DNA from 2 places in the Methylomonas sp. 11b genome. Region 1 is predicted to be linked to the other one. Evidence: predicted binding sites of a transcription regulator. Region 1 holds the regulator's gene; the other holds the start of a gene.
What was found. Region 1 encodes HrcA, which represses chaperone genes, less so after heat shock. Its sites were predicted from a motif close to TNTTAGCACTCNNNNNNNNNGAGTGCTAANA; they were not measured.
Positions count from the first base shown of each region.

Region 2: the regulator HrcA is predicted to act here: its motif matches at 10,116-10,146, upstream of groES (co-chaperone GroES).

Region 1 is NZ_KI911557.1:4,525,868-4,538,289, forward strand. Features, by position in the region: gene METH11B_RS0121805 (MotA/TolQ/ExbB proton channel family protein) at 1-458, shown strand, start outside; gene METH11B_RS27250 (DUF2149 domain-containing protein) at 436-771, shown strand; gene METH11B_RS0121815 (cobaltochelatase subunit CobN) at 758-4,717, shown strand; gene METH11B_RS0121820 (TonB-dependent receptor) at 4,979-7,321, shown strand; gene METH11B_RS0121825 (glycine zipper 2TM domain-containing protein) at 7,545-7,874, shown strand; gene hrcA (heat-inducible transcriptional repressor HrcA) at 8,427-9,467, shown strand; gene grpE (nucleotide exchange factor GrpE) at 9,518-10,153, shown strand; gene dnaK (molecular chaperone DnaK) at 10,225-12,159, shown strand; gene METH11B_RS29285 (hypothetical protein) at 12,260-12,422, shown strand, end outside.
Region 2 is NZ_KI911557.1:2,523,852-2,536,273, reverse strand. Features, by position in the region: gene lhgO (L-2-hydroxyglutarate oxidase) at 1-923, shown strand, start outside; gene METH11B_RS0112175 (methylated-DNA--[protein]-cysteine S-methyltransferase) at 1,000-1,530, opposite strand; gene METH11B_RS0112170 (hypothetical protein) at 1,614-2,336, shown strand; gene METH11B_RS0112165 (alpha/beta fold hydrolase) at 2,348-3,121, shown strand; gene METH11B_RS0112160 (hypothetical protein) at 3,235-3,609, shown strand; gene METH11B_RS0112155 (pyrophosphate--fructose-6-phosphate 1-phosphotransferase) at 3,680-4,909, shown strand; gene METH11B_RS0112150 (nuclear transport factor 2 family protein) at 4,996-5,463, opposite strand; gene METH11B_RS0112145 (TetR/AcrR family transcriptional regulator) at 5,613-6,179, shown strand; gene METH11B_RS0112140 (cation-transporting P-type ATPase) at 6,150-8,840, opposite strand; gene METH11B_RS0112135 (hypothetical protein) at 9,030-9,236, shown strand; gene METH11B_RS0112130 (HesA/MoeB/ThiF family protein) at 9,302-10,048, opposite strand; gene groES (co-chaperone GroES) at 10,254-10,541, shown strand; gene groL (chaperonin GroEL) at 10,598-12,238, shown strand; gene METH11B_RS0112115 (response regulator) at 12,416-12,422, shown strand, end outside.

The DNA of each region.
Region 1 (12,422 bases):
GCTCGCGCACCGTGCGCTTGTTCAATCTCGATCTGGCCGTCGCGCTGGGGCGCCAGCAACGCGCCAATGCCGCGCCGCTGGACGTGGAATTGGAGTTGCTGCTGCAAACCCACGAACATCAGCAATTGATCAAGTTGGACCAAGTTCGCTTTGTCATTAAATTGGGGCCGGCGCTGGGTTTGATGGGCACTTTGATTCCGATGGGTATTTCCCTGGCTGCCTTGGCACAAGGCAACATTCCCAGCATGGCCGGCAGCATGGTCACCGCGTTTACCGCTACCGTCACCGGTTTGGGCTGCGGCGTAATCACCTATCTGGTGGCATTGGTACGCGAGCAATGGCTGCGTGCCGATTTTGCGGCGATGCGCCATCAGGCCGAACTGGCTGCCAGTCGGATTCTGGACGCACAAGACCTGACTATCGCGGAGGAAAGCCATGCGCTATCTGAGACGCTCTAATCTGCACCGCAACAGCGAGCCGCTGGAAGATCCGATTGCCGGCGTCGCGAATCTGTTCGATGCCAGCGTGGTGTTCATCGTTAGCATGATGGTGGCCTTGTTCATGGCTTACAACATGCTGGATTTGATGAACCCGGAGTCGACTGTGACGATGACCAAGGAGAACGCCGACGGCACGATGGAGATCGTCAGTAAGAAGGGTTCGCAGATCAAGGTATCCAAAGTCACCGACCGCAAACTCAGCGGTTCCGGCGAGCGCTTGGGGACCGCCTATCGCTTGAACGACGGCAAGGTAGTTTATGTGCCGGAATAAATACTGGGCCTGGCTGCTGATCCCGTTGCTGTGGTTGGCGACCGGTTTGGCAGCGGCCGAAACGCCTATCAACCTGAGCCTGATCCTCGGTGACCTGGATTCGCAAACCGCCGTCGAAGCCACGGCCAAACTGCAAAATGATCCGTTGTTGAAAGGCGTGTCGATCCGAGTGTATTCCAGCTCCAAGCTGGCGCAAGCCGATAGTGCTGCATTGCAAACATCCCATCTGGTACTAGCGCAGATTACCGGGCGCGGCATTCTGCGCGAGGGCGGCGAGATGTTCAAACAGATCGTCGCGCGCGGCGGCAAGCTGTACGCGGTGGGTTTGAGTTACGACGCGGATTTCGCCGACTACGGCCTGCAACTGGACAAAGAGCTGCAAGCCTATATGTCGGCCGGCGGCGCCGACAATGCCGCCAACATGATCCGACTGGCCTTGGCCAAATTCAAAAACGTCCAGGCCGACATCGCGCCGCCGCAAGCTCAGCCGGAAATCGGCGCCTTCGACGTGCGCAGCAAGCAATTGTTCGCGGATTTTGATAGCTACCAAAAAGCTTACGCGGGTTTCAAAGCAGGCCAACCGTGGATAGCCATTTTGTTCTATCGCTCCTCGGCTTTGTCCGGGCAAACCGATACGGTAAAAACTTTGGCCGAAAATCTGGAGGCCAAAGGCTACAACGTACTGCCGGTGTTCGGCTACCCCTACGACAAAACTCTGGAAAAAATGCTGATCAATGCCGACGGCAAATCACGGGTCGAAGCCATCGCCGCGCTAGCCTTGAAGATCGGCGCCAGCCCGGACAAAACCGTACCGACGCTGACGCGTTTGGGGGTGCCGGTGTTAAACGGTATTGCCTTGAATAGCCAAAGCCAGACGCAATGGACCGAGTCCGCAACTGGTCTGGACGTCATGGAGCGGGCCTGGCAAGTGGCCTTGCCGGAATTCGCCGGCGAAATCGCCCCGACCGTGGTCGCCAGCAAGGAGAGCGTACACGACAAGATCACCGGCCAGGATTTCGTCCGCGAAACCCCAATCCCGGAACGCATCGCCCGCTACGCCGACCGCCTGGACAAGTGGGTGAAATTGCGCAGTACCGGCAACGCCGACAAAAAAGTCGCCTTGATGTACTACAACTACCCGCCGGGCAAGGAGAACATCGGCGCCTCCTATTTGAACGTGTTGCCGGAATCGTTGCTGCAAATCTTGGAGAGACTGCGTAAGGAAGGGTATCAATTGGGCAATGCGCCGCAAGATGGCGATGCCTTGAAAGCCGCTGTCAAAAATCACGGCATCAACCTAGGCAACTGGGAGCCCGGCGCGATTGCCGAAGCCGCCGCCAGCGGCCGCGCGGTGTTGCTGCCGATCGAAGACTACCAAAAATGGTTCGACACCTTGCCGGAAACCTTCAAGGCGGCGATGCTGAAGTCGTGGGGCAAACCGGAAGACAGCAAGATCGGCGCCTGGACCGACGCCAAGGGCAAGCGCTTTTTGATCCTACCGGCGCTGCAATACGGCAATCTGCTGCTGGCACCGCAACCGTCGCGCGGTTGGGAGCAGGACGTCAAAAAACTCTACCACGACGTGACCATGCCGCCGCACCATCAATACGTGGCGTTTTACTTATGGCTGCAAAAAGGCTATGGCGCGAACGCGATGATCCATCTGGGCACCCACGCCACCCACGAATGGCTATCCGGTAAGGAAGTGGGTTTCAGCGCAGTCGATCCCGGCGAGATTCTGATGGCCGACGTGCCGCAGATTTACCCCTACATCATGGATGACGTCGGCGAAGCCTTGCAGGCCAAGCGCCGAGCGATGGCGACGATTATTTCGCATATGACGCCGCCTTTGGACAAGGCCGATCTGAATCCGGAACTGGCTAAGCTGGCGGGTTTACTGGACGACTACAACGTCGCCGCGCAAAAAAGCGAACAGCTGGCAAAGATCAGGCTGGATGAGATCAACCAGATCGCCGGCAAGGCCGGGCTGCTGAAAGACCTGAAAATGCAACGCGCCGAAACCGGCGACCAGCTGGAAGAGCTGGAACATTATTTAAAGGAAATCCGCGAGAAAAAAGTGCCGATGGGCTTGCATACCTTTGGCAAGGCGCCGGACGAAGCAACCCGCTTGCGTTTTGCCGAAGCCATCGTGTCGCGCGACACCAAGCTGAAAGGTGAGGCCCGCAAGCAGAAAATCCAGGCCATGGCCAACATCATAGCCGACAGCGCCAACGCCGAAATGGACGCGCTGATGGATGCGCTGGCCGGCTTCTATATCGCAGCCGGCAGCGGCGGCGACCCGTTGCGTAACCCGGACGCGTTGCCGACCGGCAAGGATTTGTACGGTTTCGATCCGTCGCGGATTCCCAGCGAGTCGGTTTATAACGAAGGCGCACGACTGGCGGAGCAAGTGGTCGCCGATTTCAAAAAGCAGCACGGCCACTATCCGGAGCGGCTGGTATTCAATTTGTGGGGCGTGGAAAGCTCGCGCCACGAAGGCGTGATGGAAGCCGAGATCATGCATCTGCTCGGCGTCAAACCGCATTGGGACGAACGCGGTCGCACCCAAGGTGTGGACGTGATTGCGCGGGATAAACTGGGCCGGCCACGCGTCGATGTCACCATCATTCCGTCCGGTTTGTATCGGGATTTGTTCTCCTCAGTCATCAAGCTGTTGGATCAGGCCGAAACCAAGGCTCAGGAACAGGACGAGCCGGACAATCCATTACGCCGGCATATCCAGGAAACCCAGGCTGAATTGGTCAAGCGCGGATTGAAAGCTGAGGAAGCGTTGGACATGGCTTCGGCCCGCTTGTTCAGCGTGCCGTCCGGTGCCTACGGCACCAATTTGGATCGGGCGATTCCGCTGTCCAACACCTGGACCGACGAAAAGCAACTGGCCGACATATTCTTCAACCGCATGCACCACGTTTACGGTCGCGGCCATTGGGGCGAAGCAGCCAGCCAGGACGCGACGCTGGCGGTGGACTTATTCAAAATGTCGTTAAAGGATACCGACGCGGTGATCCACAGCCGCTCTAGTAACGTCTACGCCAGCCTGGACGGCGACGACTTCTTCCAATATCTGGGCGGCACCGCAATGGCGGCAAGGCAGGTCAACGGCAAAACCCCTGAAGTGTTGGTCGCCGATTTGTCCGACCCGACCGCTGCCAAGACTATGAGTCTGGAGCGCTATCAGGGCCGGGAAATGCAAAGCCGCTACCTGAACCCGAAATGGATAGAGTCGATGTTGAAAGAAGGCTATGCCGGCGCCCGCTTCATCAATATGGTCGCGGAAAACCTGTGGGGTTGGCAGGTGACGGTGCCGGAAGCGGTCGGCAGCGAGAAATGGCAGGCGATGTACGAAACCTACGTCGAGGACAAATACCAGCTGGACATCCAGAAAAAGTTCGAACAGGCCGACAACCTGCTGGCCTACCAAGCGATGGTGGATCGGATGTTGGTGGCTATCAACAAAGGCTACTGGAAAGCCGATCCGGCGGTGAAAGCCAAGCTGGAACAAGTTAACAAGGAAGTCATTGCCAAAGCTGGCGTGGCCTGCAACAAGGACACTTGCAGCAGCCCGGAAATCACCAAGCTAGCCGAACAACAGGATGCAGCCAAGGCTGCGAAAGCAGCGGCGCCGGGGGCGCAAGCCCAACCACCGGCATCCGCAGCGGCTCAGTCACAGCCGCAGCCCATACAGAGTCAGCCGCAATCGCAACAGCCACCCGCGCAGTCTCAAGCACAAGCTGCGCCGGATGCCGCCAAGCCTCTGGAAGGCTATGAGATGGAAGAGAAGAAAGCCGCCAGCGACAGCGACAGCGCCGAGCAACAGCAACCGTTGAGTTCGGCGCAAAGCTGGTGGTTGAGTTTCGCGATATTGCTGTTGTTTGCTGCCGGTTATCTGCGCGGTAGTTGGGAGCAGCGTAAGCAAAAAACCTAGAGGTCGGCCCGAAAACCTTGGTTATGTCTTTCCAGCGAAGGCGGTAACTCAGAAAAGTTGGAAGTCTGGATCCCCGCTTGCGCGGGGATGGCGGCTATAGGGGATTTAAGGGCCGACTTAGGCCCGATATGAATAACGGCGTGGTGCCTTGATAGACGAAATTCGAGGGCTGGTCCGCGCTCGATGTAAGAAAAATTAAAAATATATCCAACAAACCATAAGCAGCCATCTCGTTTGGCGGTTGATTACAGGAGGAGTACTTTGTCTCGTTTATCTTTAATAACGCTGTTGGCCTTGAGCAATTTGGCCTACAGCACTCAAATCCTGGCGGAAGAAATCGATCAAGCTGCGGCGGGGTCTACCGAAACCACGAAGACAGACAAATCGGCGGGCAACGAAGACACGTTGGGCGCAACCGTGGTGACCGCTACCCGCTCGGAAATGAGCGCCGCGATGGCCCCTGCGAATGTCAGTGTGATTACCACCGATAATACTGAAAACCGCCTGACCCAACGTATCGGCGATGCGTTGAAAGACGTGCCGGGGGTGTATTTGCGCGGGAGTGCTTACGGTACTAACTTTCCTGGATCCAGCGTGGCGTCTTCAAGTTTTCACGGTGTCAGCGGCACTAACCGCTCCTTGTATTTAATCGATGGTCTGCCGGTCAATACCGGCAGCAACGGAAATGTCGATTGGAATATCCTGAACATGGACGACGCCCAGCAAGTGGAGTACGTGCCGGGACCGTTCTCGGCTTTGTACGGCAGCGGGGCGATGGGCGGGGTATTGAACGTGATCTCCAAGGTGCCGACCAAACGCGAGGGCCGCTTGTCGTTTGGTGCCGGCGGCGCGGCGGTCGATCAATGGGGCATCAAGGGCCGTTACCGGGACCGTTTCGAAAACGGTTTAGGGATTTCGTTGACCTTTAATCATATGGATAGCGACAATTGGGCGGTCTCGGATTATGTCACGGTCGCGCGCAGTACCACGGCCACCAACGGTGCGTCGGTGCCGGTGTTAGGCGCAACGCCGACCATCAACAACCAGGGCGCCCCGGTGTATCTGATCGGCGACAAGGGCAGGCGCCCCTGGGAGCAAAATAACGCGTCGCTGCATCTGTATTACGATCTGACGCCCAGCACCCAAATCGACGGCGGCATGAGTTGGAGCCGCAGCGAAACTAGCGATACCGGTAGCTATAACAGTTATTTGACCCGTAGTAACGGCAATCCACTGGCGATAGGCGTCGGCAACGCCGGCAATCCCAGCAATAACATCAATATCGACGGTCGCCGTTACAACGTCTACGAACAATTATTCCTGCATTCCTTGCCGTCAATCGAAGACACGCGGCGTTATTTCACGCATCTGAAGCACGATTTTGGGCATGATGTGAAGTTGAATATCGACTTCCAATACATGCAACACGAGACTTACTCGCCGTTTGCCAACGTTACCTCGGATTCGCTAAGCGGCGGCACTGGCCAATTGACGGTGACGCCCAGCAACCGGATTGACGGTAACGTGGCATTGCGTTTTCCTTTTCTTTGGGCGCAACGCAATTTCCTGACTGTGGGCTTTGGCGCCACGCACAGCGAGTTGGAAGGCCAATCGCGCTATGCACTAGGCAACTGGCGTAACTGGGACTCAATCACCAGCCGCACCGCTTTTGGTAGCGGTGAGTCCAGTATTTATTCGGCCTATTTGCAGGATGAACTGTGGATCATGAGCAATCTGATCGCGCATTTAGGGGTGCGTTATGACGATTGGTCGACCTCGGGTTTGAATCAAAGTACCAGTCCCGCAGTGAACCGCAGCTATCAGGAACGCTCGGTTGGACAGTTTAATCCCAAGTTTAGCCTGACTTGGTTGCCAGTCGACGGCTACAAGTTGTTTGCGTCCACTGGTTGGGCATTTCGTCCGCCCACCAATTTCGAGTTGTACGGCAACACGCAAACATCAACGGTTTTGACCGAACCCAATCCGAACTTGGAACCGGAAACCATGCATTCCTGGGAAGTGGGCGGCGAGGCTACGCCTATCGGGGGCACCACTATAGCAGCCAGCTATTTTCATCATTACATCAGCGATCTGATCTATGCCAAAAGCGGAATTCCGACTCCCGGTTTACTGCAAACGCTCACCGAAAGGCAGAATGCCGGCAAGGCCGAGGTGGAAGGCGTGGAAGTTAAGTTGCGGCAGAAACTGTATTGGGATTGGCTGCACTTCAACGGCACGTACACGCTGAACGATTCGATCATCACCGAAAACACCGCCAATCCGTTAATCGTCGGTAAGCAAATGGTGCAATTGCCGGAAACCATGTTTAGCGGCGCACTGGACGTCAAATACGACAAATGGATCGGTGGCATCATTGGCCGCTATGTCAGTCAGCCGTACTTCGACGATCAGAACCTGGACCAATACACTAATGTGCCGGGTAGCTACGACCCGTATTTTCTGGTTGATACCCGCATCGCGTATCAGGCCACGAAGAATATCGACTTGTCGTTTTCGGTGAATAACTTGTTGGCTAGGGAGTATTCGGCGTTTTACCAACAAGCCGGCCGCACGGTTTATGGGGAAATTTCTTACAGCTTTTAGCTTTAGTGATTGTCAGTTTCCGGATATTCGCACGCTACCGAGTATTCGGAAGCAAGGCTATTGGCGGCTCCAGCGCTCGCTTAGCGTGCACAGTTCACAAAAATTGGCGATGTCAGCGCTGGCTTTGCCGTCTTCATCTGTTCTTAATCTTTTCCTAATCAAGACTTAAACATTGCGCTCTAGAATCAACTCATAGATGAATTATTCTCGATAAAGGGGATTTATGTTTAGAGTGGCAAGTGTCGTTGTAATTAGTCTGTTGGTTTCGCCGTTAGCAATGGCTGATGGGCATGGACGAGGTCATCACAAACATCACCACCATGACCGGTACGTCGAGGTCGAGCGGGTGTATGTACCGGAGCGGGTTGTGCAATACGTCCCGGCACCGACGCCTGCACCGCGCTACAACAGTAACGACCAACGATCCACTCAGGGCTTGGTAGGCGGCGCGTTAGGTAGTGTAGCGGGTTACGAGATGAGTAAGGGCGATCCGTTGGGAGCCGGCATCGGTGCCGCCGCGGGCGCTTGGATCGGCAACAGTATGAGTCGTTAATCAGCTACCGCCAATTAATTAACCGGCTTTGAATTTTTGGATGCTCATGCGACAGGAGGACAAAATGAGAATAAAAAATGGTAAAAAATATCAACAAGAGCAATACAGTAGAGTGGAAAAGTTATTGAATGTATTGTTGTTTTTTGTCGTTGTCTATTACAGCTACTATGTGTTGTCTTTCTCCCAAATGGGCGCTTGAGATCACTGGCAGTAGCGGTTTATTGTCAGTTTGCGTTCCCGTTATACAGTCCGGATAACCAAACGCTAGATCGAATCAAAACCCTGCAAGTCGCAAGGCTTGCAGGGTTTTTTATTGCCCGTTGTTGGACAATATCGAGGATGCGTCTAAAAATTGCAGTTCCGGAAAAACTGCCCGTCTATCAGTTCTTGATAAGATTGGTGTTTCGGAGATTCAATCCCAGCCCTTGAATGTGCAGGCTATGCTTAGTTTATTGATAACCTGTTCAAGCCGTTGACAATGCTGGACCCAGCTGATAGCTTTGCTGTCTGGCACTCACCAATATCGAGTGCTAACGGAATTTGGGGGATGACGTGGCTGGCGGACAAGATTTAAACGAAAGATCGCTGTATTTATTAAAAACCTTGGTTGAACGTTATATCCAGGACGGCCAGCCTGTTGGTTCGCGATTGTTGTCTAAAGATCCGCAGCTAAAGCTTAGTCCGGCCAGTATTCGCAATGTGATGGCGGATCTGGAAGAGATGGGCTTGATCCATTCCCCGCACACTTCCGCCGGCCGAGTACCGACCGTGAGCGGCTATCGTTTATTCGTCGACAGTTTGTTAACCGTCAAGCCTTTGGCATCCAGCGAGTTGGATCAACTGCAACATGGCTTGAAAGGCGAGGCGGATAAGGCTAGCGACGTGTTGAGCAAGGCCTCTAAATTGCTGTCGGACGTGACGCGGATGGCCGGCGTGGTGACTTTGCCGCGCAGAGAAAGCGTCACCTTGCGGCACATCGAATTTCTACCGATGTCCAATACCCGGGTGTTGGTGATTTTCGTCACCGACGACCAGGAAGTGCACAACAAAATTATTCATACCCACAAGCAATTCAGTCCTGCGGAATTACAACAGGCTGCCAACTATTTGAATTCGGTTTATTCCGGCCGCAGCTTGGCGAAAATTCGCGATTTGATCGTGCGGGAGATGGAACACGATCAGCGGCAGGTCAATCAAGGCATGATGGACGCGGTGAACATGGCACAGCTTACCTTCACCGAGCAACCCAACGACGATTATGTATTAAGCGGCGAAACGAATTTAATGGGCTTTTCCGAGTTGTCGGACATGGAGCGTCTTAAACAACTGTTCGAAGCTTTTAGCCAAAAGCGTGGCGTCATCCATTTATTGGATCAGTGTTTACAGGCCGAAGGTGTGCAGATTTTTATCGGTGAAGAGTCCGGCTATAGCGCATTCGATCATTGCAGCTTGGTGACGGCGCCTTATTCAGTGAATGACGAAGTGGTTGGGGTGTTGGGTGTGATTGGACCGACCCGCATGGCTTACGAAAAAGTGATTCCGTTCGTGGATGTGACGGCAAAATTATTGGGCGCGGCCTTGAATCCGAAATAAATGGCCCTATCGTTAGGCCAACAAAAAGTTTTAGAACCATGGAGTAAGTAATGAGTCATCAGCAATCTAGCCACGAACCACAATCGGATAGCGATTTGATAGCCGAAGTCTTGGAGCAAACCAAGCCAATGGACGCCGACGAACAGCCTAATGAAGCGCCCGGCGCCGCAGTCACTGTGGAAGCCTTGCAGGAACAACTGGAGCAAGCCCAGCAACAGGCTGCGGCCAATCTGGATAAAGCCATCCGCACCATGGCTGAGATGGAAAATTTAAAAAAACGCGTGCAAAAAGACTTGGACGACGAACGCAAATACGGTCTGGCGAAATTTGCCAAAGAATTGCTGAGTGTTTTGGATAGTCTGGAATTAGGCCTGCAAGCGGCGACCGGCGATAGCCCGGAAATAGTGAAATTGCGCGAAGGCAGCGAATTGACCATCAAACAATTCGAGTCGGTATTTGCCAAGTTTAATATCGAAACCGTCGACCCCATTGGTCAAGTGTTCAATCCGGAATTACACCAGGCCATGGTGATGCAACCCAGCGCCACCGCCCAACCCAACACCGTGTTAAACGTCTTCCAAAAAGGTTATGTATTGAACGGCCGTCTGCTGCGTCCTGCCATGGTGGTGGTGGCCAAAGCCGACGATAAACCGGCCGATAGTGCAAAAATCGATGAGCAGGCTTGAAATTAAGACGATCAACCGCATATCGCTAACAACTTTTTAATTTATTACCAAATCAAGTCTGGAGAATATCAATGGGCAAAATGATCGGCATCGATTTAGGAACCACTAACTCCTGCGTCGCAGTCCTGGAAAACGGCACCGCGCGGGTTATCGAAAACAGCGAAGGCGCGCGCACCACGCCTTCTATCATCGCATTCACCGGCGACAACGAAGTATTGGTCGGCCAATCGGCTAAACGTCAGGCGGTCACCAACCCTGAGAATACTTTGTTCGCGATCAAACGTTTGATCGGCCGTCGCTTTAAAGAAGATGCGGTACAAAAAGACATCAAGATGGTGCCTTATAAAATTATGGAAGCCAACAACGGTGACGCTTGGGTGGAATGTCACGGTAAAAAAATGGCGCCGCCAGAAGTATCATCACGGGTGCTGATGAAGCTGAAAAAAGACGCGGAAGCGTTTTTGGGCGAAGAAGTCACAGAAGCGGTTATCACCGTGCCTGCGTACTTTAACGACTCGCAACGTCAAGCGACTAAAGACGCCGGACGGATTGCCGGTCTGGATGTGAAACGGATCATCAACGAGCCGACCGCTGCCGCGTTAGCGTTTGGTATGGACAAACCGAAAGGCGACACTACCATCGCGGTTTACGATTTGGGCGGTGGTACTTTCGATATTTCCATCATCGAAATCGCTGAAATTGAAGGCGAGCACCAATTCGAAGTATTGGCCACCAACGGCGATACTTTCCTGGGTGGTGAAGACTTTGACTTGCGCATAATCGATTTCCTGGCCGGCGAATTCAAACGCGACAGCGGCATCGATTTGCACAACGATCCATTGGCGCTGCAACGTCTGAAAGAAGCCGCGGAAAAAGCCAAAATCGAATTGTCATCAGCCGAACAAACTGACATCAATCTGCCGTACATTACCGCCGATGCGTCCGGTCCGAAACATTTGAATGTCAAACTGACGCGGGCCAAACTGGAGTCGCTGGTTGACGAACTGATCGAAAGAACCAAAGGTCCTTGCTTGCAAGCGATTAAAGATGCCGGTATTTCGACATCTAAAATCAACGACGTGATCTTGGTCGGCGGTCAAACCCGCATGCCGAAAGTCCAAGCCTTCGTGAAAGAGTTGTTTGGTAAAGAACCACGCAAAGACGTTAACCCTGACGAAGCGGTAGCCTTGGGTGCGGCGATTCAAGCCGGCGTATTGGGTGGCGACGTCAAAGACGTATTGTTGCTGGACGTCACCCCGCTGTCATTGGGTATCGAAACCCTGGGCGGCGTGATGACCAAGTTGATCGAGAAAAACACCACGATTCCGACCAATGCCTCGCAAACCTTCTCGACGGCAGACGATAACCAAACCGCAGTAACCGTGCATGTGTTGCAAGGCGAGCGCGAAGTGGCGGCGGGTAATAAATCATTGGGTCGTTTTGATTTACAAGACATTCCACCCGCACCGCGCGGTATCCCGCAAATCGAAGTATCGTTTGATATCGATGCTAACGGTATCTTGAACGTATCGGCGAAAGACAAAGCCACCGGCAAGAAACAATCCATCGTGATTAAAGCGTCCAGCGGTTTGTCGGATGAAGAAGTCGAACGCATGGTGCGAGATGCCGAATTACATGCTGACGAAGACCGCAAACTGAAAGAACTGGTGTCGGCGCGCAACTCTGCTGAAGGCATGATCCACGCCACCGAAAAGTCCTTGAAAGAATTGGGCGATCAAGTATCCGGCGACGAAAAATCGGCCATCGAATCGGCGATCAAAGACCTGCACGCGGTGATCAAGTCTGACGATAAAGAGGCGATTGAAGCTAAAACTCATGCCTTGACCGAACTGTCCGGTAAATTGGCGGAACGCGTTTACGCACAGAAAGGTGCGGAAGGCGGTGCCGAGGCCGGACATGCCGCAGGCGCCTCTGACGCTGCCGCCGAGCATGATCACAACGTGGTCGATGCCGAATTTGAAGAAGTTAAGGACGATAAAAAGTAAGGTGTAGGGCGGATGCCATCAGGCGATCCGCCCTTGCTCTTGACAAGGAGGAACGCCCAGCGGCTTCTGCCTTATGAGTTACCGGGTTGAGTATTTGTTTATGATTTGGTTTATTCGTGCATGGAATGGAGATTTGTCGCCACGTTTAGCATTTTTATTATTGGTTGTTCTTCCAATAGTAATTGTTAGGGTTTTGGGTAAGATTTATGGTCATGCCAATTTGTTTGCATATGGATACTTGTTGCACCCTGCATTATCAATAC
Region 2 (12,422 bases), 2.0 Mb from region 1:
AGCTGATCGTAGCGACTGATGGCGTGGAACACGAACGGATCAATACGCTATACGACCGCGCGTTTGCTAACGGTTTGCAATTGGAACGCCTTGACGGAGCTGAGCTTGCCCGCAGTGAGCCAAATATTCGTGGGGTTGCTGCCTTGTATAGCCGGGAAACGGCGATTGTAGATTACGGCTTGGTATGCCGTAAAATGGCGGAACAAGTGGTGCAAGGCGGTGCAGTGGTACGTTTCGGTTTGCAGGTGGATCGCATTGAGGAGAGTGCTCATTACGTTGAAGTCGGGGGCGGCGGTGAGCTCTTTCGCGCAGGCCAATTGATCGTCTGTGGCGGTTTGCAAGCCGACCGGTTGGCCCGCTTGGCAGGTCTGGATGTTGATTTTCGTATCGTGCCCTTCCGCGGCGAATATTTTCAATTGCCGCAATCCAAAAACGCGGTCGTTAACCACCTCATTTATCCTGCGCCCGACCCGGCGCTGCCGTTCCTGGGCATCCACTTGACCCGTATGATAGACGGGAGCGTGACTGTGGGGCCGAACGCGGTGATTGGTTTCGCCCGCGAAGGCTATCCCAAGTTATCGTTTTCCCGGCGAGATTGCGCAGATTTTTTAGGATTTTCCGGGTTCTGGAAATTGATTTATCGCTACCGCCACCACGCGCTGCAAGAGTTGGTGACGTCGTTGAGCAAACGGGTTTACCTTCGGAAATGCCGCAAATATTGCCCGTCGTTAAGCGTCGAAGATTTATTGCCGTTCCGGGCGGGTATCCGTGCTCAGGTTGTTACCGATGAGGGCCTGGCCGTCCACGATTTTCTGTTTAAGCAGACCGAGCGGATGCTGCACGTTTGCAATGCGCCTTCGCCGGCCGCAACCTCCGCACTTCCTATCGGCAGAATTATTGCGGAACGTTGCCAAGCCATTTAGTGGGCCTTGAATCAATGGGTTTTCATCGGCGCGGGCCGCCGATTTTCGGATTATAGTTCTACCATCTGCTTTCGATTTACAGCAACTCCCTGTGTAATAACGCTGCTTTGCGTTCCAAGCCCCAGCGATAGCCCGATAATTTTCCGTCAATGCTTAATACCCGGTGGCATGGTATTGCTATGGCCAAAGGATTGGCAGCGCAAGCGCTCGCCACCGCACGCGCCGAATTCGGCGAACCTATGCGCCGGGCAATTTCGCTGTAACTAGCGGTGGCGCCGACAGGGATTTCCCGTAATGCCTGCCAAACGCGCTGTTGGAACGGTGTTCCTCCAGTATCTAAAATTAACTCCAGTCCCAGCTCTGGTATGTCGATAAATTTTCGTAATTTGGCGAAAATGCGTTCTAATTCGGGGGAGACGTCTATATATTCCGCTTCGGGATATTTGTCCTGGAAGGCTGTCGTCAGTTTATCCGGAGCATCGCCCAAGGCAATTGCGCAAACGCCGCTTGGTTTTACAGCCACAAGCAGCCAGCCCAACGGACATATCCCGGTTGCAAATCGAATTTGGCTACCGGGTTCACCGTGATGATTCGGAGAAATAGTCATGTTCATATCTAGTCCCAATTTATGCTGGCCTACGGCAACAGTGTTTGGCAAAATTTGCTGTTCGCATGTTACTTAACAAAAGAATGAAAAAATTACTAAACCAAAGCTTTTTAACCAATTTTATCTCCCTGTTGATTATCGCTGCCGGCTATGTCAGCCCGTTTTATCCGGAAACTTTGAAAGCGATCGGTTTTTTTGCGTTTTCCGGGGCAATTACCAACTGGTTGGCCATTCATATGCTGTTCGAAAAAGTGCCGTTCTTATATGGATCGGGGATTATCCCGGCGCGCTTCGAAGAGTTTAAAGCATCGATCAAGGCCTTGATGATGCAGCAGTTTTTTACCGTCGAAAACATCGAACAGTTCATCGAAAGAGAAGAGCAACAAGGAGGGCGGATTCTGAATCTGCAACCTTTGTTAAACGCGGTCGATTATGACAAAGTCTATGAAGGCTTGGTGTCGTCGATCATGGCTTCGTCGTTTGGCGGCATGTTGTTGATGATGGGCGGCGAAGAGGCGTTATTGCCGCTAAAACAACCCTTTACCGAAAAAATGCAGCACACCCTATCGGAAATGGTGGAGTCCGAACGGTTTAAACACGCTTTGCAGCACGGGTTGAATGCGCACAAGATTGGCGAGGATTTGACCGGCAAAATCGAAATGGTGATCGATAGGCGTTTGAGCGAACTAACGCCGCAATTGGTCAAAGAAATGGTGCAGTCCATCATCAAGCAGCATTTGGGGTGGTTGGTCGTGTGGGGAGGCGTGTTCGGCGGGGTGTTGGGCGCAATTTTCGGCTTTGCTTGAGCGGAGTGACGATGACCACCATCGAACTGGCTTACGATAGTTTCGGGGAGCCCGGCGGCACACCATTACTCATTGTGCATGGTTTTCTGGCCGCCTCGCGTAACTGGCGCTCCGTGGCCAAACGCCTGGCCGAGCAGCAACATGTTTATGTGTTGGATATGCGCAATCATGGCAGTTCGCCGCATGCCGAGGTGCTGGATTATCCCAGCATGGCCGCCGATCTGTTGGCTTTCATGGATGATCATGGTATAGCAAGCGCGCACCTGCTCGGTCATAGCATGGGCGGTAAGGCGGTGATGTGGTTTGCGCTGCATTATCCGGAGCGGGTTGCCGGTTTGATCGTTGCCGACATCGCCCCGGTCAGTTATCAGCATAGCTTCGACGATCTGGTCGATGCCCTTAGTCGTTTACCGGTCGATAGCATTGGTAATCGTAAGCAAGCGGAAGAGGCGCTAGCGGAAGCGGTTCCCGATCTTGCTTACCGGCAGTTTTTATTGCAAAACTTGCTGTTGAAAGACGGCAATTACTACTGGCGGATCAATCTGGATATTATTCAAAGAAATGCCCATCACATCGTCGGTTTTCCGGATGTAGGTAACAGCCGATTTTTCCGGCCGGTTTTATTTATTGGTGGTGGAAACTCAAAATATCTGGATGAAGAGGCGATTTATGCGGTGTTTCCGCAAGCCAAAATCGCGAAAATTCCAGATACCGGCCATTGGCTTTACGTTGAAGAGCCGGACGCGTTTTGTCGCTTGGTTGAGGATTGGTTGCTTGCCGCGTAGCGCTTAAGTCCTTGATCTAGGTTGATTTAGAACCTTGGTACACTGGTCAGAAATCGGAATGACGATAAGCTTACCACCGCTATTTAGCTAGTTCAGTGCGGAGTAGGTACATCATGACAGTCAATTCATCTCAACAAACTCAAGGTGTCAGACGCGGCAAGCTTGCGGTGCCACTTGAGGATTTGTTACTCACTCAGTCCGAGCACGGGCTCAGCGATTATTTGTCGCTATCAGTCAGCGATTGCGGCAAACACACCAAAGTTAGTATCACTACGACCGATGTCGAGCCGTTAACCTATTCGGCGTTTATTCATGTTTCCGCGCCGCTGGATTTTGCTTCGGTAGTGTTTGTGGCGCAGCCAGTTAAGCTGGGTGAGTTGAGCGATCATCGAACATTGCCTGATAAAAGAAAAGCTTGTGTTAGAATCGCGCGGCTTGCACCGTTTTGGCGAGTGTTGCGGCAAAAGGGATCGCAACGCCGGCGCTAAGACGCGGCGATAGCTGATGGTTGGTACGCCGAGCCATCACTTTTTTCTTAACTTTTTATTCGAAACGCTCATGAACAAACCCAAAAAAGTCGCAATCCTCACGGCCGGCGGTTTGGCGCCTTGCCTGAACTCCGCTATCGGCAGCCTGATTGAACGCTACACAGAAATTGATCCCAGCATCGAAATTATTTGCTATCGCGGCGGCTACAAAGGCCTGCTGCTTGGCGACTCTTACCCTGTGACTGCCGAGGTGCGCGCCAAAGCCGGCTTGCTGCAACGTTTCGGCGGCTCAGTGATCGGCAACAGCCGCGTCAAACTGACCAATATCAAAGACTGCGTGAAACGCGGTTTGGTGAAAGAAGGCGAAGACCCACAAAAAGTCGCAGCTGACCAATTAATCAAAGACGGCGTCGATATTCTGCACACTATCGGCGGCGATGACACCAATACTGCCGCTGCCGATTTGGCGGCGTTTCTGGCCAAAAACAACTACGGCTTGACCGTGATCGGTTTGCCGAAAACCGTCGATAACGACGTATTCCCGATCAAACAATCCCTGGGTGCCTGGACCGCTGCTGAGCAAGGCGCCAGTTATTTCATGAACGTGGTAGCAGAGAACAATTCCAACCCACGCATGTTGATCGTTCACGAAGTGATGGGCCGTAACTGCGGCTGGTTGACCGCCGCGACTGCGCAGGAATATCGCAAATTACTGGATCGCGCCGAGTGGTTGCCTGAGTTGGGTTTATCGCGCGAATCATATGAAGTGCATGCGGTTTTCGTCCCGGAAATGGCGATTGATTTAGAAGCCGAAGCCAAGCGTTTGCGCGAAGTGATGGATAAAGTCGACTGCGTGAATATCTTCGTTTCAGAAGGTGCCGGCGTAGAAGCTATAGTTGCCGAATTGCAAGCCAAAGGCCAGGAAGTGCCGCGTGATGCATTCGGCCACATCAAACTGGATGCAGTTAATCCTGGCAAATGGTTCGGTGAACAATTCGCGCAAATGATCGGTGCGGAAAAAACCCTGGTACAAAAATCAGGTTACTTTGCCCGCGCTGCCGCAGCCAACGTTGATGACATGCGTCTGATCAAATCATGCGCCGACTTGGCAGTGGAATGTGCCTTCCGCCGTGAATCCGGCGTGATGGGGCATGACGAAGATAACGGCAACGTATTGCGCGCTATCGAGTTTCCACGTATCAAAGGCGGCAAGCCGTTCAATATCGATACCGACTGGTTCACCGAAACGCTGGCGGCCATCGGCCAGAAAAAAGGCGGCAAAGTCGAAGTTAGTCATTAATACGTTTTTGGCTTGATCACAGGGGCGGATTTATCCGCCCTTTTTTATTTATAGAGGGCGAATAAATTCGCCCCTACCGGCAAATTTCATAAGCCCAATTCTGTTAAATCGGCATGATCGTCCGGTCGCCGGCCCAACGGCCAATGGAATAAGCGGTCATCGGCCTTAATCGGTAAATCGTTGATGCTGGCAAAGCGGCGCTGCATCAATCCGTATTCGTTGAATTCCCAATTCTCGTTGCCGTAGCTGCGAAAACAGTTGCCGGCGTCGTCATGCCACTCGTAAGCAAAACGCACCGCGATCCGGTTGTCGGTATAAGCCCACAACTCTTTGATCAGCCGGTAATCCAATTCCTTGGCCCACTTGCGTTGTAAAAATTCGCGGATTTGTGCGCGACCCACCGGAAACTCGGCGCGATTGCGCCAACGACTATCTTCGGTATATACCTGGACGACGCGATCTGGATCGCGGCTATTCCAGGCATCTTCGGCCATCCGGACTTTTTGCGCGGCGGTTTCGGCGGTAAATGGCGGTAAAGGCGGTTTGCTGTCCATTGTTGTGCTCCTGGGCGGGTTGAAAATGATGTAGACAGGGTTGTCTACGTTTGGTGATGGTAGCAATTGTAGACAGACTTGTCTACAATCGAAAAATGATTTCTGATCCCACAACTAGTATTTCGGACCGCCCGCCTCGGGAGCGGATCTTGCTGACCGCGCATGATCTGTTTTATCGCGACGGTATTCGCGCTACCGGCATCGACAAAGTGATCGCCGAGTCCGGCGTGACGAAAGTGACGTTCTATCGGTATTTCCCCAGCAAAAACGATTTGATCCGGGCGTTTTTGGATTACCGGCACGACCTGTGGATGGCCTGGTTTAACGATGCCTTACAGCGTCACGGCGGGCGAGCGGGTGCGGGATTGATGCCGCTGGTGGCGACTATGGCAGAATGGTTTCGCAAACCGATTTATCGTGGCTGCGCGTTTATCAATACTGTTGCCGAATTAGGTGGAGTATTACCCGATGTGCTGGACATCTGCCAACAGCACAAACAGGATATGGTGCGGGTGATTACCGAGCTATTGCCGGATGGCCCAAACCGGCAGCAGTTGGCAAATGCGGCTGCGGTGGCGATCGACGGCGCCATAGTCAAAGCGCAGTTGGAATCACAAGATGCGCTGGATAAGCAGTCCCTAACAAGCTTGGAGACGCTATTGGCAGCGCTCGACGCGTTTGCCGGATCAATGTCGCCTGAAACGCCGAACGATTAGCTTTTCCAGCCCTATCGCCGCGTAAATGACTACGCTAACCCCCAAAATCAACAGCCACTCGTCAGGCCCGATTGCCGCGCTACCGAACAAGGCCTGCATCGGTGGCCAGTAGGTAAACAGTAGTTGCAGCAAAGTCATGCTGACCACGCCAAAAATCAGCCATAGATTGGAAAATACGCCGACGCGGAACATCGAATAATTTAGCGAGCGGCAGTTGAATAGATAAAACACGGAACCGAATACAAACACGTTGACCGCTACGGTGCGGGCTTTGGCCAGGGTTTCGTTGTGTGATAGTTCCCATTCGAACAGCCCGAACGCGCCTGCAAGCAATAAAAAGCCGACCAGACAGATACGAAACATCAGGTGTTTGGTCAAGATCGGTTGTTTGCGGTTACGCGGCTTACGCAGCATCAAGCCCGGTTCCTTGGGTTCGAAAGCCAGCATCAAGCCCAGTAACACCGCAGTGGTCATATTGATCCACAGAATTTGCAGAGGGGTGATAGGCAGGGCGACATTGGCGAATACGGCGGCAGTAATCACCAGACCCTCGCCGAGATTGGTCGGCAAGGTCCAGGCGATGAATTTCACCAGATTGTCGAACACGCCGCGGCCTTCCTCTACCGCCGCTTCGATGGTAGCGAAGTGGTCGTCAGTCAATACCATGGCTGCGGCTTCTTTGGCGACTTCGGTGCCGCCCATGCCCATCGCCACGCCGATGTTGGCTTGCCGCAGTGCCGGGGCATCATTGACGCCGTCCCCGGTCATGGCTACCACGTGACCGTTGGCTTGCAGCGCTTGCACCAGTTGCAATTTTTGCTCCGGCGCGATGCGGGCGAATACATCGCAGTCCTTGACGTGTTTGCGATAGTCGGCCTCGCTGTAGTTTTGCAGTTCGGCGCCGCTGATCACGCGTTCGGTGTGATGCATACTCAGCTGCTTGGCGATGGCCAGCGCGGTGACTGGGTGGTCGCCGGTGATCATTTTCACCGAGATACCGGCCTTATAACAGGCGGCAATGGCTCTGGCAGCCTCGGGGCGGGGCGGGTCGATCATGGCTTGCAAGCCCAGAAAAGTCAGGCCGCCACCCACTTCGCGGTGTTCAACGGCATCGTCATTGTGCTCTGCGCGTGCAAAGGCCAGGACTCTCAAGCCTTGTGCGGCAAATGCTTCGGCTTGTTGGCTCAGACGATTTTTATCCAGCGGCACCAATTGCATGTCGGCGGAGAAGGCGTTGTCGCAGCGCTGCAACAGGCTTTCCAGGGAACCTTTCAAATAAATATGCCGGGCATCCTCGGCTAGATCGTGGTGCAAGGTTGCCATGAATTGGTGTTCCGATTCGAAAGGAATCGCGTCCAGACGCGGATGATCGCCGCTGACGCTGGCTTGATGCAGACCGGCTTTGTGGGCCGCTACCAGCAAGGCGGCTTCGGTAGGGTCGCCTTCGATACGCCAGCTGTCGGCGTCGGCGAGTAATCTGGCGTCGTTGCAAAGTAGGCCGGCTTTCAGACATTCCAATAGTGCCGGTTTTTGGGTTGGATCGACCGCTTGTTTTTGGCTGGTAAATTCACCGTCCGGCGTGTAGCCGCTGCCGCTGACCTCGAATACTTCACCGCCGGCCTGCACGAATTGCACGGTCATTTGGTTTTGCGTCAAGGTGCCGGTCTTGTCCGAACAGATCACCGTGGTACTGCCCAGTGTTTCCACCGCCGGCAGTTTGCGAATGATGGCATTGCGCTTGGCCATCCGCGAGACGCCGATAGCCAGGGTAATGGTCAACGCGGCCGGCAGGCCTTCCGGGATGGCGCCAACTGCCAGCGCCACCGAAGCCATGAACATATTCAACATGGTTTCACCGCGCCAGACACCCACCGCAAAGGTTACCGCCGCGCAGCCGACGATGACCCAGAGCAACAATTGACTGAACTGGCTCATTTTTAGGGTTAGCGGCGTTTCCAAGGGTTCGGCGCTACCGATCAGCTTGTTGATGCGGCCGATTTCGGTGTTGTCGCCGGTGCTTACCACTACGGCCAGCGCGCTGCCGTAGCTGACCAGAGTCGAGGAATACGCCATATTGGCGCGATCAGCCAATAAGGTGGTTACGGGCAAGGTTTGCGCCTGTTTTTCCACCGGTACCGATTCGCCGGTGAGCGCGGACTCGTCGATTTTCAGTTCGCGGCTTTGCAATAGGCGCAAATCGGCGGGTACCTTGTCGCCGGATTGCAGAAATATCAAATCGCCGGGCACTAGTTCAGCAGCGGCTATGCTCCGGCGCTGGCCGTCACGCAGTACATTACTGCTGATGTTCAAGGTCTGAGCCAGCGCATTAATCGCTTTCAGCGCGTTGGCTTCCTGGATGAAGCCGATTACAGCATTGATGATGACGACACCGAAGATGACACTGCTGTCGGTCCATTCCTCTAGGAACGCGGTGGTGGCAGCGGAGAACAGCAGGATGTAGATCAGGGGTTGATGAAATTGCGCCAGTAGCAAAAGCAAAGGGCCTTTGCCACGGCGAGCGGTCAGACGGTTTGCGCCGTTTGTCACAAGGCGTTTTTGCGCTTCTTCATCTCTCAGGCCTTGACCCAGTTCTACGGCAAAATGCGTTAATACGGTTTCCGGCGTTTGGCTGTGCCAGTCGGCTTTAGGGTAATTGTCCATATGCTCAGATTGATGGTTGAAAACGGCGTTGGCGTAGTTGGCCCAGGGGCAAATAGGTCAGTGGCTAAACCCATGAATTGACAAACAGTATTTTGTACTTGTTCCCTAAAAGGTATGGGGTTATAGTCCATACCCGAGGTCTATGATCTCATTCTAAATTAAAATAAAAACAAATAGTTGGAGGTATTTATGGGCGGAGTTATCGAATTAATGGTGTTGATGTTGATTATTGCCATCTTCGCTTTCGCACCGTTAGGGTATTTCATTTACATGTATACCATGAAGAATGGCGAGCCGTTTGGCGACATCGAGCCGCACGGCGATAGCGATTCGGCGCTATTGAGAAATGTCAGTAAAGCCATTCTGATGGTTAAAGGCAAGCTGGGTAAAAATTAAATTAGCGCTTTTGTTCGTCAGTCATAGAAAGCCGGGGCCAGCCCGGCTTTTTTGTGCGGATTAGCCTACTTCGCGCCGCAGCTTGGGCAATTTGGATTTTTCTTCAAGCGCATGCTGTGCCATTCCATGCTCAGTCCGTCCAGCAACAGCAAACGGCCAGTCAATGTGCTGCCGGTGCCAACTATCAGCTTTATCGTTTCCAAGGCCTGTATGCTGCCGACGATGCCGGTGATCGGAGCAATCACGCCATTGCGGGCGCAATTTTGCAATTCCTCGCCATCGCTTTGATAGAGGCAGTTATAGCACGGGCTATCGTTTAAGCCGGGTGTAAATATGCTGACTTGGCCCTCGAAGCGGATCGCCGCGCCGGATACCAATGGGGTTTGTTGGTCTACGCAAGCCTTATTGATGGCAAAGCGGGTGGTGAAATTATCGCTACAGTCCAGCACCACGTCGGTGTCCGCCACTTCTGCCAGTAGCTGTTCGCCGGCTAATCGCTGTTTGCGAGCAAATACTTTTACGCCCGGATTAATTTTTTCCAAAGTCTGCTGGGTTGAAATAACTTTATCCAACCCTATATCGGCTGTGTTGTGAGCAATCTGCCGTTGCAAATTGGTCAAATCGACCTGGTCGTCGTCGTAAACGGTGATCTGGCCGATACCGGCCGCGGCCAGATACATAGAGGCAGGTGAGCCTAAACCACCAGCGCCTACGATTAACACTTTGGCATCAAGTAGTTTTTGCTGACCGGCAATATCGATTTGCGGCAGCATGATTTGCCGGCTGTAACGGAGTAATTGTTCGTCGTTCATGGTTTGCAGAGGTTGAGTGAGGCGCAGATGATGCCAAAGAGCTTGACAGAGTGCAAAAGCCGGATATTATTAGCACTCGTTGCTAGAGAGTGCTAATAAACTTGAGGCCGCTTAAAAGCTCGCTTCTTCCGTAAGGGGTAGCTTTTTTTTAAATAGCTTTATTAAGTTTTTAACCTTTAACTTTATCTACATTAAGGAGACATTGATGAAAATTCGTCCGTTACATGACCGTATCGTCGTAAAACGCGTTGAAGAAGAAACCAAAACCGCTGGTGGCATCGTGTTGCCCGGTTCAGCTGCAGAAAAACCAAGCGAAGGTGAAGTTTTAGCAGTCGGTTCAGGTAAACCGTTAGATAACGGCCAAGTACGTGCCCTGGAAGTTAAAGTTGGCGACAGAGTGTTGTTCGGCAAATATTCCGGCACCGAAGTTAAAGTCGATGGCGAGCAATACATCGTCATGCGCGAAGAAGACATCATGGGTGTTTTGGGTTAATCCCAATTCGTTCGACACACTCTTTTTCAATTTAACCAATATCTCAGGAATAAGAAATGGCAGCAAAAGACGTAAAATTTGGTGGCGACGCTCGTGCATTGATGGTGCAAGGCGTTAACGTTCTGGCTAACGCAGTAAAAGTTACTTTGGGTCCTAAAGGCCGTAACGCTGTGTTGGATAAAAGCTTTGGCGCGCCAACCATCACCAAAGACGGTGTATCGGTTGCGAAAGAAATCGAATTGAAAGACAAATTCGAAAACATGGGCGCGCAAATGGTTAAAGAAGTTGCTTCTAAAACTTCTGATGTAGCCGGCGACGGTACTACAACTGCGACCGTTTTGGCTCAAGCCATTGTTAACGAAGGTTTGAAATCAGTCGCAGCGGGTATGAACCCAATGGACTTGAAACGCGGTATTGACTTAGCTGTTACTGCAGCGGTTGCAGCGATTCAAAACGCCTCAACCCCTTGCACAGACAACAAAGCTATCGCCCAAGTAGGTACCATCTCTGCAAACTCTGACGAGTCTGTCGGTAGAATCATCGCCGAAGCGATGGAAAAAGTCGGTAAAGAAGGTGTTATCACTGTTGAAGAAGGCACCGGTCTGGAAAATGACCTGGATGTAGTGGAAGGTATGCAGTTCGACCGTGGCTACCTGTCTCCTTACTTCATCAATAAACAAGAAAGCATGAGCGTAGAACTGGACGACCCGTTTGTCCTGTTGTACGACAAAAAAATCTCCAACATCCGCGAATTGTTACCGATTCTGGAAGGCGTAGCTAAATCAGGCCGTTCCTTGTTGATCATTTCTGAAGATGTCGAAGGCGAAGCCTTGGCAACTCTGGTTGTTAACAACATGCGCGGCATCGTTAAAGTCGCCGCTGTTAAAGCCCCAGGCTTCGGCGATCGTCGTAAAGCCATGTTGGAAGACATCGCGGTTCTGACCGGCGGTGTGGTGATTTCTGAAGAAGTGGGTCTGTCTTTGGAAAAAGCCGACATCAGCCAATTGGGCACTGCAAAACGCGTCCAAATCAACAAAGAAAACACCACCATCATCGACGGTGCTGGTAACGAAGATCAAATCAAAGGTCGTGTTGCGCAAATCCGCGCGCAAGCCGATGAAGCCACTTCCGATTACGACCGTGAAAAACTGCAAGAGCGTTTGGCCAAACTGGCTGGCGGCGTAGCGGTTATCAAAGTCGGTGCTGCGACCGAAGTGGAAATGAAAGAGAAGAAAGCTCGCGTTGAAGACGCGCTGCATTCAACTCGCGCTGCGGTTGAAGAAGGTGTGGTTGCCGGTGGCGGTACCGCGCTGATCCGTGCATTATCTGCGCTGGAAGGCTTGAAAGGCATCAACCACGATCAAGATGTGGGTGTCAGCATTCTGCGCCGGGCGATGGAAGAACCTTTGCGCCAAATCGTCAGCAATGCTGGTGACGAAGCCTCTGTGGTCTTAAATGAAGTCAAAAAAGGCACCGGTAACTTCGGTTACAACGCGGCAACCGGCGAATACGGCGACATGATCGCAATGGGTATTTTGGACCCTGCGAAAGTCACCCGTTCTGCCTTGCAAAATGCAGCTTCGGTTGCCGGTTTGATGATCACTACCGAAGTAATGATCGCCGATGCGCCAGCCGACAACAAAGCCCCTGCAATGCCTGATATGGGCGGCATGGGCGGTATGGGCGGCATGATGTAATCGCCGTTCGGCCTCGGCCAGAAAACCCCGGTTGCCGCGAGGTGCCGGGGTTTTTTATTGCCTAGCGCTTTTGGTGTGGAACGTTTTACGATGTATTGCCATGCAATAGATTGATTTTTGCTGCGAAACATTCGATAACGGTATCAGGAAATTATTCTCAGCTCGAAGCTATTAACCATGACCA